One region of the Paenibacillus sp. EB106-05-06-XG162 genome, then DNA from elsewhere that is predicted to be linked to it. Evidence: riboswitches for the same ligand, from Rfam matches in the RefSeq annotation. Region 1 holds a riboswitch; each other region holds the start of a gene.
The links. A riboswitch is a leader RNA that binds a small molecule or an ion and turns the genes downstream of it on or off. The one in region 1 is predicted to bind cyclic di-AMP.
Positions count from the first base shown of each region.

Region 2: another riboswitch for cyclic di-AMP. It lies ahead of AC3WU2_RS27855 (C40 family peptidase); the one in region 1 lies ahead of AC3WU2_RS15425 (APC family permease).
Region 3: another riboswitch for cyclic di-AMP. It lies ahead of AC3WU2_RS18625 (C40 family peptidase); the one in region 1 lies ahead of AC3WU2_RS15425 (APC family permease).
Region 4: another riboswitch for cyclic di-AMP. It lies ahead of AC3WU2_RS28680 (resuscitation-promoting factor); the one in region 1 lies ahead of AC3WU2_RS15425 (APC family permease).

Region 1 covers NZ_JBYTDT010000006.1:151,154-154,715, forward strand. The annotation lists gene AC3WU2_RS15420 (NAD(P)/FAD-dependent oxidoreductase) at 1-820, shown strand, start outside; cyclic di-AMP (ydaO/yuaA leader) riboswitch at 1,006-1,164, shown strand; gene AC3WU2_RS15425 (APC family permease) at 1,353-3,179, shown strand; gene AC3WU2_RS15430 (ArsR/SmtB family transcription factor) at 3,338-3,562, shown strand, end outside.
Region 2 covers NZ_JBYTDT010000022.1:25,948-29,509, forward strand. The annotation lists gene AC3WU2_RS27845 (M1 family metallopeptidase) at 1-633, shown strand, start outside; gene AC3WU2_RS27850 (carbamoyl transferase) at 646-1,449, shown strand; cyclic di-AMP (ydaO/yuaA leader) riboswitch at 1,782-1,918, shown strand; gene AC3WU2_RS27855 (C40 family peptidase) at 1,924-2,424, shown strand; gene AC3WU2_RS27860 (diaminopimelate dehydrogenase) at 2,572-3,549, shown strand.
Region 3 covers NZ_JBYTDT010000009.1:190-3,751, reverse strand. The annotation lists partial or broken gene AC3WU2_RS18635 (ABC transporter permease) at 1-248, opposite strand, end outside; gene AC3WU2_RS18630 (hypothetical protein) at 716-1,240, opposite strand; gene AC3WU2_RS18625 (C40 family peptidase) at 1,517-1,984, opposite strand; cyclic di-AMP (ydaO/yuaA leader) riboswitch at 1,989-2,121, opposite strand; gene AC3WU2_RS18620 (AraC family transcriptional regulator) at 2,528-3,412, opposite strand.
Region 4 covers NZ_JBYTDT010000024.1:54,476-58,037, reverse strand. The annotation lists gene AC3WU2_RS28690 (HD domain-containing protein) at 1-452, shown strand, start outside; gene AC3WU2_RS28685 (TatD family hydrolase) at 503-1,270, shown strand; cyclic di-AMP (ydaO/yuaA leader) riboswitch at 1,452-1,638, shown strand; gene AC3WU2_RS28680 (resuscitation-promoting factor) at 1,907-3,031, shown strand; gene rnmV (ribonuclease M5) at 3,176-3,562, shown strand, end outside.

The DNA of each region.
Region 1 (3,562 bases):
AGCGGTAATAGATAATAATCAGCCAAGGAATCGCGTTACACATGCATCTCATGGGTTTATTACGAGAGATAACGTCACACCTGCCGAGTTCAGGCGTATTGCCTACGAAGAGGTACTCCGTTATCCATCCGTACGGCATTGGCAAGTTGACGTAACCCATATATCCAAGACAGAGCAGGGGTTCGAAATCAGTACCCAGTCGGATGAAATCATCCAAGCAAGAAAGGTTATTTTGGCTACAGGGTTGAGGGAAGTCTTCCCTGACATTGAAGGTCTGCACGACTTTTATGGAACAAGTTTATTTAATTGCCCTTATTGTGACGGATGGGAGCTTCGGGATCAGCCACTGGTCATTGTGTCAGAAGAAGCTGGAATATTTCATACGGCTAAAATTCTGTATAACTGGAGTCAGGATTTAGTTGTCTGTACGAATGGACTTGAAATCTTAACGAAGGAGCAACAAGATATCCTCTCATCCAAAGGAATTCGCATCATGAATAAACCAATCAAAGCTTTTACAGGTAAGAATCGAATGTTGGAAGAAGTTCATTTTACTGATGGCACTTGGATCAAGCGGAGCGGAGGATTTATTACCCCTACCTTCGTACCTAAAGCTGTGTTTGGTGAACAGCTTGGCTATGAGACGACAGCATACGGGGGTATTGTGACCGATCCAGCAGGTAGGAGCTCTGTTGCAGGTCTATACGCAGCAGGAGACGCGGCTTATGTAAGACCTTCTCAAGTTATCTATGCTGCAGCTGCAGGGAGCAAAGTTGCCATGACTGTCAAGGCTGACCTGACAGATGAGGATTTTTTATAAAAAATAAAGAATTACGGCGTGTGAAATAGATAATGAAAGAGCAAGATACAAGTAAACGTTTTCTTGGTATTAAAATCGCCCATTTTTTTATTTGCAGCCATCTTTTTCGCGTTTTACAAGGATATCAATATGGCGTAATATTCAATGTTGGAAATGAACATTACAAGATAAATCATTACAATAAATTCTTATATTCGCTGAGTTTTCCGTTAGGGAAAACGGGGGAACCAACGTGATGGATATAAATGTATCATCACATGGGGTGAATCTGCAGTTATGCAGTAGGGTGACTCTCGCCATCCGAATCCGACAGCTAACCTCGTAAGCGTTGATCGAGAGAGAGGATATGAATACTGTGATCGTGTCAATATGACCACAGAGGTTCACACCTCTGTGGTTTTTTATTGTCAAAATGCGTAAATGACGGCTTGGAGGTTGGTCTTTGACATGGATAAAACATTGCGATACAAGGCATTATAGCCACATATTCAGATTACAAGTTGTATTAACCAAAAGGGGAGCAATACTTACGATGTTATCCATTTTAAAACGAGTATTAATTGGAAGACCACTCAAATCAACGGAATTGGGCGAACAAAAAATCAATAAAACGAAAGCATTAGCTATTCTGTCTTCAGATGCTTTATCCTCTGTCGCATACGGTCCAGAGCAGATTTTAATTGTTCTGATCACCATTAGCTCAGCTGCATTTTGGTATTCGATCCCCATTGGAATAGATGTCTTAATTCTATTAACCGCTCTAATTTTATCCTATCGTCAAATTATTTTTGCATATCCGCACGGTGGTGGGGCTTATGTCGTATCCAAGGAAAACCTTGGCATGTACCCTGGGTTGGTCGCGGGCGGTTCTCTATTAGTTGACTATATTCTTACGGTTGCCGTAAGTGTATCTGCTGGTACAGATGCCATTACGTCCGCATTTCCAAGTCTGCATGAACATAACGTAGGGATTGCCATTCTATTTGTTGTGTTTATTACGATCTTAAATTTAAGGGGCGTAACGGAGTCAGCTTCTATCTTGGCTTATCCAGTGTATTTGTTCGTACTTGCTTTATTCATTTTATCGGGCGTGGGCATTTATAATATCCTGACAGGTCAAGTATCCCCTGATCTGCATGCCCCAATCGGGACACCGGTCGCAGGAATCAGTTTGTTCCTGCTCTTAAAAGCATTTGCATCAGGAAGTTCAGCTTTAACAGGCGTGGAGGCGATCTCGAACGCGATACCGAACTTCAAGGATCCTGCACCGAATAACGCAGCGAAGACGTTAATTGCAATGGGATCATTACTCGCGCTCTTATTTTCAGGGATCATCTTCTTAGCGTACTATTATGGAATTTCTCCTAAAGCAGAGGTTACGGTTGTATCACAGATCGCTGAGCAGACCTTCGGAAGGAACTTTATGTATTTCTTCATCCAAGGAACGACGGCATTAATCTTGATCCTTGCGGCGAATACAGGGTATTCTGCCTTCCCATTGCTAGCGGTTAATCTAGCCAAAGATAAATTCATCCCAAGAATGTTCACCATGCGTGGAGACCGATTGGGATATTCGAACGGTATTATTTTCTTAGCGGTCATGTCCATTATCTTAATTGTTGCATTCAAAGGGAAGACGGAACATCTCATTCCACTCTATGCCGTCGGAGTATTTATTCCATTTACACTGTCTCAGACCGGGATGTTGCTGAAGTGGATCCGTGAGAAGCCGAAAGGCTGGGTTACCAAGTTTATTATTAACACGACCGGCGCTACGATTAGCTTGATCGTCACACTCGTGTTCTTCGTCACCAAATTTACACAGGTGTGGTCCGTATTAATCTTCTTGCCGATAATTATTGCTATATTTCATCAAATTCGGAAGCACTACGATGCGGTGGGCGAGCAGCTTCGCATTACAGATTGTGAGCCTGCCCCACCGATTGAGGGAAATGTCATTATTCTTCCAGTCGCAGGGATTACACATGCGGTTGAGAACTCGCTGAATTACGCGAAGTCATTGTCACCTCACCAGATCATTGCGGTACACGTTCCTTTCGAACGAGAAGATGAATTGATTTTCGAGGAAAAGTGGAACAAATGGCAGCCTGACGTGAGACTTGTGACCTTGCATTCACCGTATCGAAATATCATTAATCCATTAACGAAATTTATTGATACCGTTCAGCGTAAAGCCGGCGAATCCAACTATCAGGTGACGGTCATTATCCCACAGTTTATTCCGAAGAAAGGCTGGCATAATATCTTGCATAACCAGTCGAGCTTGATGATTCGTGCACACTTGCTGTTCCGTCGAAATGTGATAATCACGACTGTACCGTATCATTTGAAGAAATAATTCGTCGGTTGTCAACTGTCTCAATTCGTTGAGGCAGTTTTTTTGATTTAAAGATGAATGACGATCCCATTATATTCCTTTACAGGAATATTCCGATCGTGATATATTATTAGTACATCAAATCATGAGTTTTATTTAGGAAGGAAGCGGGTTCATCGATGAAAGCAAGCATATTCAGTGCCCTTGCCGAGCCGAACCGGTTTCAAATAGTCGAATTGCTGCAATCCAGTCCTCTTACTGTTGGAGAGATCAGTGAACGGTTAGGTATCCGGCAGCCTCAAGCCTCCAAGCATTTACGCGTACTTCTAGATGCCGGGATCGTTGATGTGATTGCAGACGCCAACCGTAGGATATATAAACTGCGCCAAGAACCTTTTCAAGAA
Region 2 (3,562 bases), on a different contig from region 1:
ACTGACCCAGCTCCTCTGTCTCTCTTTGCATGGAAGTACAAAGACTCCAATCAGTACGCCGAAAATGTGTACACACGTGGCAAGCTGGTGCTTATCGCCCTAGAGAAGCAAGTGGGAGCCAAGACGATGGCCAAAATTATGAAGACATATACGAAGAAATGGGCATTCCGTCATCCAACCACCTCAGATTTCCAGCATGTCGTCGAACAAGTCACGAAGAAGGATTGGACCGATTTCTTCAATCAATATGTCTATAAAGGGTTCATGACGGACTATGCTGTAGAGAGTATTACCGCTAAGAAGGTAGATAATAACGGAACATCCGCGTATGAATCCAAAGTCATTCTTCGTAAAAAAGGCGGTGATTATCCGCAGGTTCCTGTCGTATTCATGTTCAAAGACGGCACTTCCGTCAAGCGAACTTGGGACGGCGCATCAGCAACGATTCAATATACACTCACCCATAAGACACCGCTGGACTGGGTCATGATTGACCCGCAAGACACCATGGTGCTCGAGAATAAACGCATCAATAACTATATGAAGGCCCAAATTGATGAGGCCGTCAAAACACGAATCAATTTCAGCACAGCGAAACTGATCGAGAGTATCTTGAACGCACTCGGATGGTGAGGTGAACCCGGAATGAATTATATTAAAGAAAGCTTTAGCATCGTCAAACATCATTTTTATATCGTCATTATTCTATTCTTGTACCAGCTGATCTGGGGCTTCTTCCTCTATCGATTTATCGACGCCATCGTGGTTCCTATTCTGGAACACTACCCGGATCCCCACCCCACCGAGACGAGTATGCAGATGTTCCTGATTGAGAGTCAGTTCCAACTTATGAAGACGGACATCCTCGATTATTACCTCTGGATGCTCGCAGGGCTGTTCTTGATTCGCATGTTAATTACCCCATTCATCAACGCAGGACTCTACTATTCTATTCATCACCAAGACGATAAAGGACTCCTGTTCTTCAAAGGCATTAAATACGCTTGGAAGCCGGTCTGCTTATTCTATTGGCTGGAGAACCTGCTGATCCTTGCTCCTGCATACTGGGTAGTTCCATACTTCTATCAGGAATGGAAGCTCTACGATCTAGAGCACCTGGGGATATCCTTCCTCCCGATCATCTTCGGATGGATTGTATTCGCTTGGATCATTCACCAGTTGTTCTTATTTATGCAATTTGGACAGGTGAGCAAGGCCGGGGTATTCCAAGGGCTGCTCCTCTCCCTCAAAAATCTGCCGATGATCCTGGGGATCACCCTTCTATTACTTGCACTGCTGTTATTGATAAGCGGAATTTTCACAGCGGCCGCATGGATCTGGACAGGACTCCTTGCCATTATTCTTCATCAGACCTATCATCTCGTCCGCTCCATCGTCAAGGTATGGGGTATTGCAGCACAATATAAATTGTGGCAGAGCAAATGCTAATTCAACCCGACAAAGTGATGCTATTGCTTCGAAGCTGGTTCAGGTACTTTGCAGGGGCCCCGAAAAAGAAATAAAATAAATCTAAGCGAGCGCCCGCCCTGGAAGCTCTCAGAATGCCGATACTCGTCCAAATATCATAGGGAAGTAACGAATAAACCCGAATTTCGCCTAGCGAAGCTCGGGTTATTCGCTGTTTTTCGCAAAAAAATGGGATAAAAACGTAAAAAGGGTTTGTCAAAGCGCAGACCGTCTGGTAGAATAACAATTAGTTAAGATTTTGTAATAAGTTTGTAATCAATTTTGTCATTATTGTTATTTGTATCCGGTGCACCAAATCATTGAAGCCGAGTTCCTGCGCACCAGGAAACGGGGGAACCATCTTTGGGTGAATTGATCTTGCAAGTAAGGGATCATAGGGAGCCTTCAACCGAACCCTTAGCTAACCTCGTAGGCGTTGGAAGGAGTTTTACCCTTTTGAAAAAGTTATTCAGCTCTATGATCGTCACACTTGCATTAACGATGGCAGTCTCAGTTGGTAGCGCTTTCGCTGCTGATTCCAAACTTGACAAAGAAGTTAAGGATGTTCTTGGTACTCGCTATCAGAGCGGTGGCACATCGACAAGTGGATTTGATTGCTCTGGATTTACGATGTATATCTTCAAGCAATTCGACGTCAAACTTCCACACCAATCAGGATCCCAGTACAAGATGGGGACGAAAGTTGCAAAATCTGATCTTCAAACCGGAGATCTCGTATTCTTCAATACAAACGGTAAAGGCATCTCGCATGTCGGCATCTACGTAGGCGAGAACAAATTTGCACATGCATCCAGCAAAAAAGGGATTACAATTTCTAGCTTAAGCGATTCGTATTATGTGAAACGTTATGTTGGTGCAACAAGAGTGACGAATTCGGACATTTTTGATGACACCAATGACAATGACGGAAATCAAGATCACGATGATGTAGAATAATAAGAAGTAGCCCGCGAAGTCCATCCATTGGACAACATTCGTGGGTTTCTTTTTTAGATTTATAGTTTACATTTAATGTAATATATCTATATACTTTAAAGGGTGGACAAGCAGATTATTGGAATACCCTAGAGGAGGACTTTATCAATGCAAAAGATTAAAGTAGGTATTGTTGGTTACGGTAACTTGGGGAAAGGCGTGGAGAAAGCCATTCGTCAGAACCAAGACTTGGAGCTCGTAGCGGTATTCACTCGCAGACAGCCAGATCAAATCGCAACAGAAGGTATCAAATTCGAGCACATTTCCGCTACAGAGCAATATAAAGGCATCATTGACGTGATGATTCTGTGCGGAGGTTCGGCGACGGATCTTCCAGAACAGACACCTGTCATCGCCAGAATGTTCAACACAATCGACAGCTTCGACACGCATGCGAAAATTCCCGAATTTTTCAACACGGTGGATGCAGCTGCGAAAGAAGGCGGCAACCTCAGCGTTATTTCGACAGGCTGGGATCCGGGATTATTCTCCCTTAATCGACTTCTTGCTGAGTCTATCCTTCCAGAAGGCAAAGATTACACGTTCTGGGGCAAAGGCGTTAGCCAAGGCCACTCGGATGCGATTCGTCGCGTACCAGGCGTAAAAGCTGGCGTACAATACACCGTACCTGTTCAAGAAGTGATCGACCGCATTCGTTCAGGTGAAACGCCTGAGCTTGCTACACGTGAGAAGCATTTGCGTGAGTGCTATGTTGTCGCTGAAGAAGGCGCGAACCAAGATCAAATTCGCGAGACGATCGTGAATATGCCGAACTATTTCTCTGATTATGACACAACGGTAACATTCATCTCCGAGGAGCAGCTTCAGGCTGAGCACCAGGGCATGCCGCATGGCGGATTCGTTATTCGCAGTGGTGTAACTGGTGAGAATACGAAGCAAATTATTGAGTTTGGACTCAAGCTTGAGAGCAACCCTGAGTTCACGGCAAGCGTACTTGTAGCTTACGCTAGAGCGGCTCATCGCCTTAGCCAAGAGGGTGCAACTGGCGCGAAAACAGTATTCGATATTCCACTTGGATATTTGTCTCCGAAATCGGCTGAAGAGCTTCGCCGCGAATTGCTATAGTAGATATATTTGC
Region 3 (3,562 bases), on a different contig from region 1:
CCAACACACCACGCGATCGCGATCCATATATCGTTACCCACCGGCTGCCCTGACAGCAATGCGCGGATGGCTTCCACGATCGAGGTCACCGGTTGGTTTTCGGCAAAGACGCGAACGACGGTCGGCATCGACTCGGTTGGCACAAACGCCGAGCTGATAAATGGCAGGAAGATAATCGGGTAGGCAAAGGCGCTCGCGGTATCGACCGTTTTTGCGGACAGTCCGGCAATGGCTGCGACACATGTTAATCGTTTGACCAGCTGCCTCTATATCATGATTCAACTATCGTGTCCCGTTAGCGAAATATCACGACAAAACCTTACTTTGGCTTCGAAGGATGTTTTATACTTAACAGGTTCACCGTTTTTTCTAAGGATGTGTATTCGTAACTCGCCAGATACTCATGATTTTCTTCAATAAGATTCCAAGTATTCTCATCATCAATTGTTATTTTAAATTGTTGTTTTGATTTAGCGAAGGGGTCAGTAGCGGTTATCCAGTATTCCTTTCCTGTTATGTCCTTATTAATAATCATCAAATATGACGTTGTGTTTGATTTTGATGTTGAGTTACATCCAGCCATCGTCACTAGTATGAGCAAGTACAAACATACTCTTTTCACCTCATCTCACCTCACATTATCATAACCCACATTCAGTTGATTGTACCATTTATTGTTTATTTCTGAACTGAATAAATCTGCCCGTAAGTTCAATCATCTAACTTCAATAACAAAAACTGCTGATGTATCACCTTTCGAAAATTCACCATCATCGGTTGTCCAGAACGCTGAAATCCCGTAGTAATAAGTACCTTGTTCTTTTGGAGCATTAAAAGATCCATTTTTCAAAGGAATTGGTATTGTTTTATCATCGACAAATTGCTGAATGTTCAACCCATTAGGTGCTGGTTTATAAGCAAAAGAAACTGTAATGTCTCCTTCAGGAGTTATAGCAGTAGGTGTAATGCCTCTTAACATTGTATTTCCTCCTGCATAATCTGCACATCCTAAATTGCCCCAACAATAACTACTCTGGATAACTGGAATTTGAGTTTGCCCCGAAGCAACACTGGGAAGAGGTGGGGATTTTTTAATTATTCTAATACCAACGTTCCTAGCGTATCCTTCAAACCTTGTATTTGCTACTAGGTTTCCTACAAATGGAGTTAAATAAATGAACACTACCAGTAAAGCTAAAAATCCCGTAACAGGTATAATAAATGTTTTTTTTCGACGCATCCCAAGCTCCTTTTAACATAAAATCACCTATATATAGACGTGATTTTACCGTATTAGTTACATCATCTCATTTGAAAATGTTTTAAACTATCCTGCCCAATCGTATTATGAGGTATAGGCATATTTATTGCCCCATTCCCTCTCGAATTCATCCAAAGCCGCTACTGCCGAATTTTTATTTCCTTAAGTATATAGAAAAGTACCCCATAGAGTAGACCTTTTTTAGGTGTCTACTCTATGGGGTATAGATCAGGCTTATCCTTTTTCATGCAAACACTAATTCACCATTTCATGATAACTCTTTTCATCTACTACACGCCGAGCTGTAACATAACGATCTTGGTAGTACGTATCCGTCAACTTGCTTATTCTTACTCCCTTACTGCTAGAGGAGTGAGCGAATTGATTGTCACCTATGTAAATTCCTGCATGGGAGATACCCGTACCTAAGGTATTAAAAAACACTAAATCTCCCGTTCGTAGGTTCTTTTTAGCTATCGGTGTCCCTACTTTAGCCTGTGACTGGGATGTGCGCGGTAGGTCAGTCACATCAAATTTTTTTAATACATACAAGATAAATCCGGTACAATCAAACCCTGCAACAGTGGTACCACCCCATAAATATGGTGTCCCTAGTACGTGATTCACTTCACTTTCTAGCTTAACCTCACTTGCAAATGTACTTGGTGCAGCGGCAGTGAATACGACTGCAGCTCCTAATAAAGATAAGATGAGTTTCTTCAGAACCTTGTTCTCCCTTCGATGCCTACGGAGTTAGCTGAGGGTTCGGTTAAAGGTTCCCTATATTCTCTTGCTTACAAGAATAATTCACCCGGGATGGTTCCCCCGTTTTCAAAAACGAAATTCGGCAATTGGTTAATATTTTGTAACTATTTATACTTTAATATACCGAGTAATCGATGTCAACCTTTTCACAAATTCAATATTTTAAATTTTTATCTATATATTCTCTGCACTACCATATAATACAATGCACTATTTATGAGCCTTTCATCAAGAAAATAGCCTCTCAAAAGCAAATCAACTCCTATTCGTGGGGTCTATCCTCTTTATCTTTCCTGTCTAGACGAATACCGATATGCACCAATAAAAGATACAAAAATGTAATAATTAACCTTATTCCCAAATGCTTATTGCGGTATAGTGTACTGCTAGCTTAATAGCTTTTAAATTAACTCAATATCTTTTCATTAAACTGCCCGTTACTTCAATGAACCTTTCTTAAAACACAGCAAGACTGCCGTTCAATATCGGCAGTCTGTACAATTATCTATTATGCTGAACCTTAGTAACGGGAATCCATAATTCGACATCCAATTCTTCAGTAAACACCTGTTTTTCAACGCCAATTTGGATTTCAGGACCAACCTGTATCATAGGTCCTTCAACTTGCTCATATCCTGAGGAAGGAAACCATTCCCCATAGATGCGATGCCATTTTTCTTTTTCCCAAGGAACTTTCATTTCAAATACTACCCATGTCTTAGCTGGCACAATGAATTGTGAGAAGGTTTCGGGGCAAGGGTTCGTAGTTGCCACGGCCAAGTAATAATCATAATCTCGCTTCTCACGTACACCTTCTCCAAAACTCACATGTAGAATTCCGTAAGGCTCTTGATTGTTAAGAGATTTTAGTTCGGCATACGTCTCAATCTCTGTTGATTTCCAAACCTGTTCTACACCTGGATGCTCCCCAACATCTACTGCTGTAACACGATTCGTGATCCCAACCAGTTGAAACGAATCCTTATACTCAATCCTATACTTCATTGGCTCACTACCTCCTATAGATAATCGAAAGGTCATTGGAGGATATGCTTTTAGTGAACGGTTGTTAGTTCTTGCTTCGGTTGGGGTTGTTCCATGTAAGCTTATAAATGCACGTGTAAACGCATCGGGTGAACTGTATCCGTATTTTACTGCGATGTCGATCACCCTGAGCCTACTATTTTGCAAATCAAAAGCTGCAAGTGTAAGGCGTCTACGACGAATATATTCTTGGATAGGAATACCCGCCAAATATGAAAACATTCTCTTGAAATGATATACAGAACAATATGCGCGTTTAGCCACCTCATGTTCATCTATTCCATTCTCAAGGTTTTGTTCAATGTATTCTAATGCCCCGTTCAAATTTTCCAGCATATTCATTCAATGGCCTCCATTCTGCTATAGAATAGCAGGGTCCCATATTTGACATCCGACTTTTCCAGTTCAATTTTTGGAGGGTGATAATTAAGCAAAAGTGCATCTTCAGCTATTCTTATCCTCCACGATTTTTTAAACACTTAATAATTCGAT
Region 4 (3,562 bases), on a different contig from region 1:
TACGCCTCGATGAGGCTTTGATTCAGACGGTATTTATGCAGTGGACGCAGGAGCAAGATGAGATCCTTGCGGATCTGTGCGATCGGTTCATGGAACGTAAATTATATAAATATGTCACGTTAGATCACTTGGATGATCAGCAAAAAGATAAGATATATGAGCAATTCGTACATGCCGGGTTAAATCCAGCCTACGATCTGGAAATTGACTCGCCAACGGACTTATCCTATTCGATTTATCGCTCAGGAGAACATCCGATGGGCAAGCAGATAGTGCTCTTGGATCATCATGAACAGCTTCGGGAAATTTCCGAAGTATCCGAAATTGTGCGTTCAATCAGCGGCATTCGCAAAGGCAAATTTCGTTTGTATTTTCCTGAAAATAAACTACGCGCCGTTGCCCACCTGCTTGATCGGGAAATTTCTAAATTATTCGATGTGCCAACGACATAATCAAGGACAAAAGATATCAAATTAAGACATTAGAAGGGGATTATGGACTGATGTTATTCGACACACATACGCATTTAGACGCTGAACAATTCGACGAAGATCGGGAGGAAGTCATTGCAAGAGCGCTGGAACAAGGCGTTACGCAGATGGTCAATATCGGGTTTAACCGTGAGACGATCCCGACGACCATGAAATTGGCGGAAAGCTATGATTTTATCTATGCTGCTGTAGGCTGGCACCCGCAAGACGCGATTACGATGCAGCCTGGTGACCTCGAGTGGATTGAAAAGTTATGTGCACATGAGAAGGTTGTTGCGATTGGTGAGATCGGACTGGACTACTACTGGGATACCTCACCAAAGGATGTGCAGCATCGCGTATTCCGTGAACAAATTCGGTTAGCAAAGCGTCTTAATATGCCGATCGTTATTCATAATCGGGATGCGCACGAGGATGTCGTTCGCATTTTGCGCGAAGAGCATGCTGAGGAATGTGGAGGCGTAATGCACTGCTTCTCCGGCAGCTGGGAAATTGCCAAGCAATGCCTAGATTTGGGATTCTATATTTCATTTGGCGGCCCCCTTACATTCAAGAATGCAAGGGTTCCCAAAGAGGTCCTCGCGAACGTTCCGAATGACCGATTTTTGATCGAAACGGACTCGCCATATTTGACGCCGCACCCCTATCGCGGGAAGCGAAATGAGACAGGTTATGTACGTCTTGTTGCGGAGGCGGCAGCGGAAATAAAAGGGCTAAATTTGGAAGAAGTTGCTAAAATTACGATGAAAAATGCCCAAGCCTGTTTCCGGTTAGGATGAAAAACGGTGAAAAACGCATGAAAAACTTAATAAACGGGTGAAATAGGTAGTTTTCATCTCAAAAATCGAAGAATATTACAAAATTTTAACCATTAATATCTAAAAATGAGTTTGATGCCTTCTTTACAAGCATGGAGCATTCAGAGTATGATTCAAATCAGAGTTTGAATATTGTTCCATCCATTTTGTATCGCTGAGTCTCCAAATTGGAGAGCGGGGGAACCGATATGGACCTTCTCAGGAGGGTTCGTAATTGATTTCTTAATGGGGTGAATAGAGGGCTTCTCGCCATGAGCGGGATAGCAATCTTAGGGCGACTCTCACGTCCGAATCCGACAGCTAACCTCGTAAGCGTGCAGGGAGAGGTACCCTCGTGCGGCCATCAACTATTGTTTCCAACAGGAAGCCACGAAAGAGACCCTCTTTACGCTAGGCTTCTTTTCTTTTGAATAAAGTTGAGTAGGACGTCATACTGTTACAGAACAGGAGGTGGGGGGACGTACCTAACAGAGGATGGTGTACAGCTGTCACATGCAGGTTGATGCGGCCGTTGTGCAAAAATACAGTATATAGTCTTCGTCAATTTATGATCATGCGTAACACCTGACGGCGGGACTATGAAGGAGGTCTGAAGACGTGGGCGTTTTCCAAACTAAGGAATCCCATGGTACACGATCATCCAGCATGTCTTTCGCATTGCGATGGATGCATGAAAACGTGCGTTTGATATCACTCGTGGCTCTACTGTCACTCGCGATGACTTTCATGTTAATGGTGGTGCTGAATGTTTACGCCAAGAAGGATATTTCTCTGGTCGTAGACGGACAACATATCCAGGTCGAAACGACTAACACAGTATTACAGCACCTACTGGATGAACAAGCTATACAAGTCGGCGCATACGACAAGCTGTCGATGCCGCTCCAATCGGAGCTCAAGGATGGTGACAGCGTTGAAATTACGCGTGCGGTTCCCGTTCTTGTCACAGCAGATGGTCAGACAAAAAACTTGTTTACGACCGAAAAAACAGTCAAAGAAGTACTCGCAGCTGCGAATATAACATTATCTGAAGACGATAAAATTACACCTGCGCTGAATACACCGATTTCGAACAAACTGGAGATTAAGATTACACGCGTCAGTACGAAGTTGGTAAACCGCGAAGTATCGATTCCTTTTGAATTCGTCAAAAAGCCCGATGCAACGCTCCTGCAAGGCAAACAGAAGCTAATCCAAGACGGAAAGTCTGGACTTGTTGTTCAGAAGATTGAGAAGGTCTTCGAAGATGGTAAGTTGGTTTCGATCAAAATGGTTGATAAGGCCTATAAATCCAAGGCAACACACAAGATCGTTGCTTATGGTACAAAGAAACCTGAGGCTAAAGTCCGAACTTTGTCTGCTGGCGGACCAGGGGTTGCGAAAATTCATAGCCTTGGTAAAGAAGTGAAATATGCAAAAGTGCTGAAAAATGTAACGTTAACCGCCTATTCTTCGGAAGAAGATGGCATTGGAACGCGGACGGCTTCAGGCGCGACCGTAACCGAAGGGCGCACAATCGCTGTAGATAAGGACGTCATTCCGATTGGCTGGTGGGTATACATCGAAGGAGTCGGATTAAGACGAGCGGAAGATACAGGTGGCGCTATTAAGGGCAATAAGATCGACGTGTATATTCAATCCCTAAAAACAGCGAATAAATTCGGCCGTAAGAAGGGGCATACCGTCTATGTGATTGGACCGGTCAAACCGTCGGCGAGCTAATGAGGGTCGTAATTCTAGGCCATGCTTCATTTGCCAATCGTGTATTAATCATATAGTATTATCCATAACAATATGCCATGATAAGAAGAGGGAAACCTCTTCTTTTTGTATTTTGCGGAAGAAAAGAAAGGAAGCGGATTGTACATGATTAAGGAAGTCATCGTGGTCGAAGGGAAAGACGATACCACGGCCATTCGGCGGGCTGTAGAGGCCGATACGATCGAGACTGGGGGGTCTGCCATTAACAATGCGATATTAAAGCGTATTGCGCTGGCTCAGGAGCGTCGAGGCGTGATCATTCTGACGGATCCGGATCATGCCGGGGAACGTATTCGCAAGATTATATCGAATCGTATCCCGGGCTGCAAGCACGCTTTCTTGAAGGAAGCGGATGCCACCTACAAAGGGGACATCGGTGTAGAGAATGCATCGCCTGAAGCGATCCGGTATGCACTGGATCATCTGCGAACGGAATATGAGAAGAATGAACAGCTCATCGATTGGAGTGATCTGATGGATGCAGGACTAATT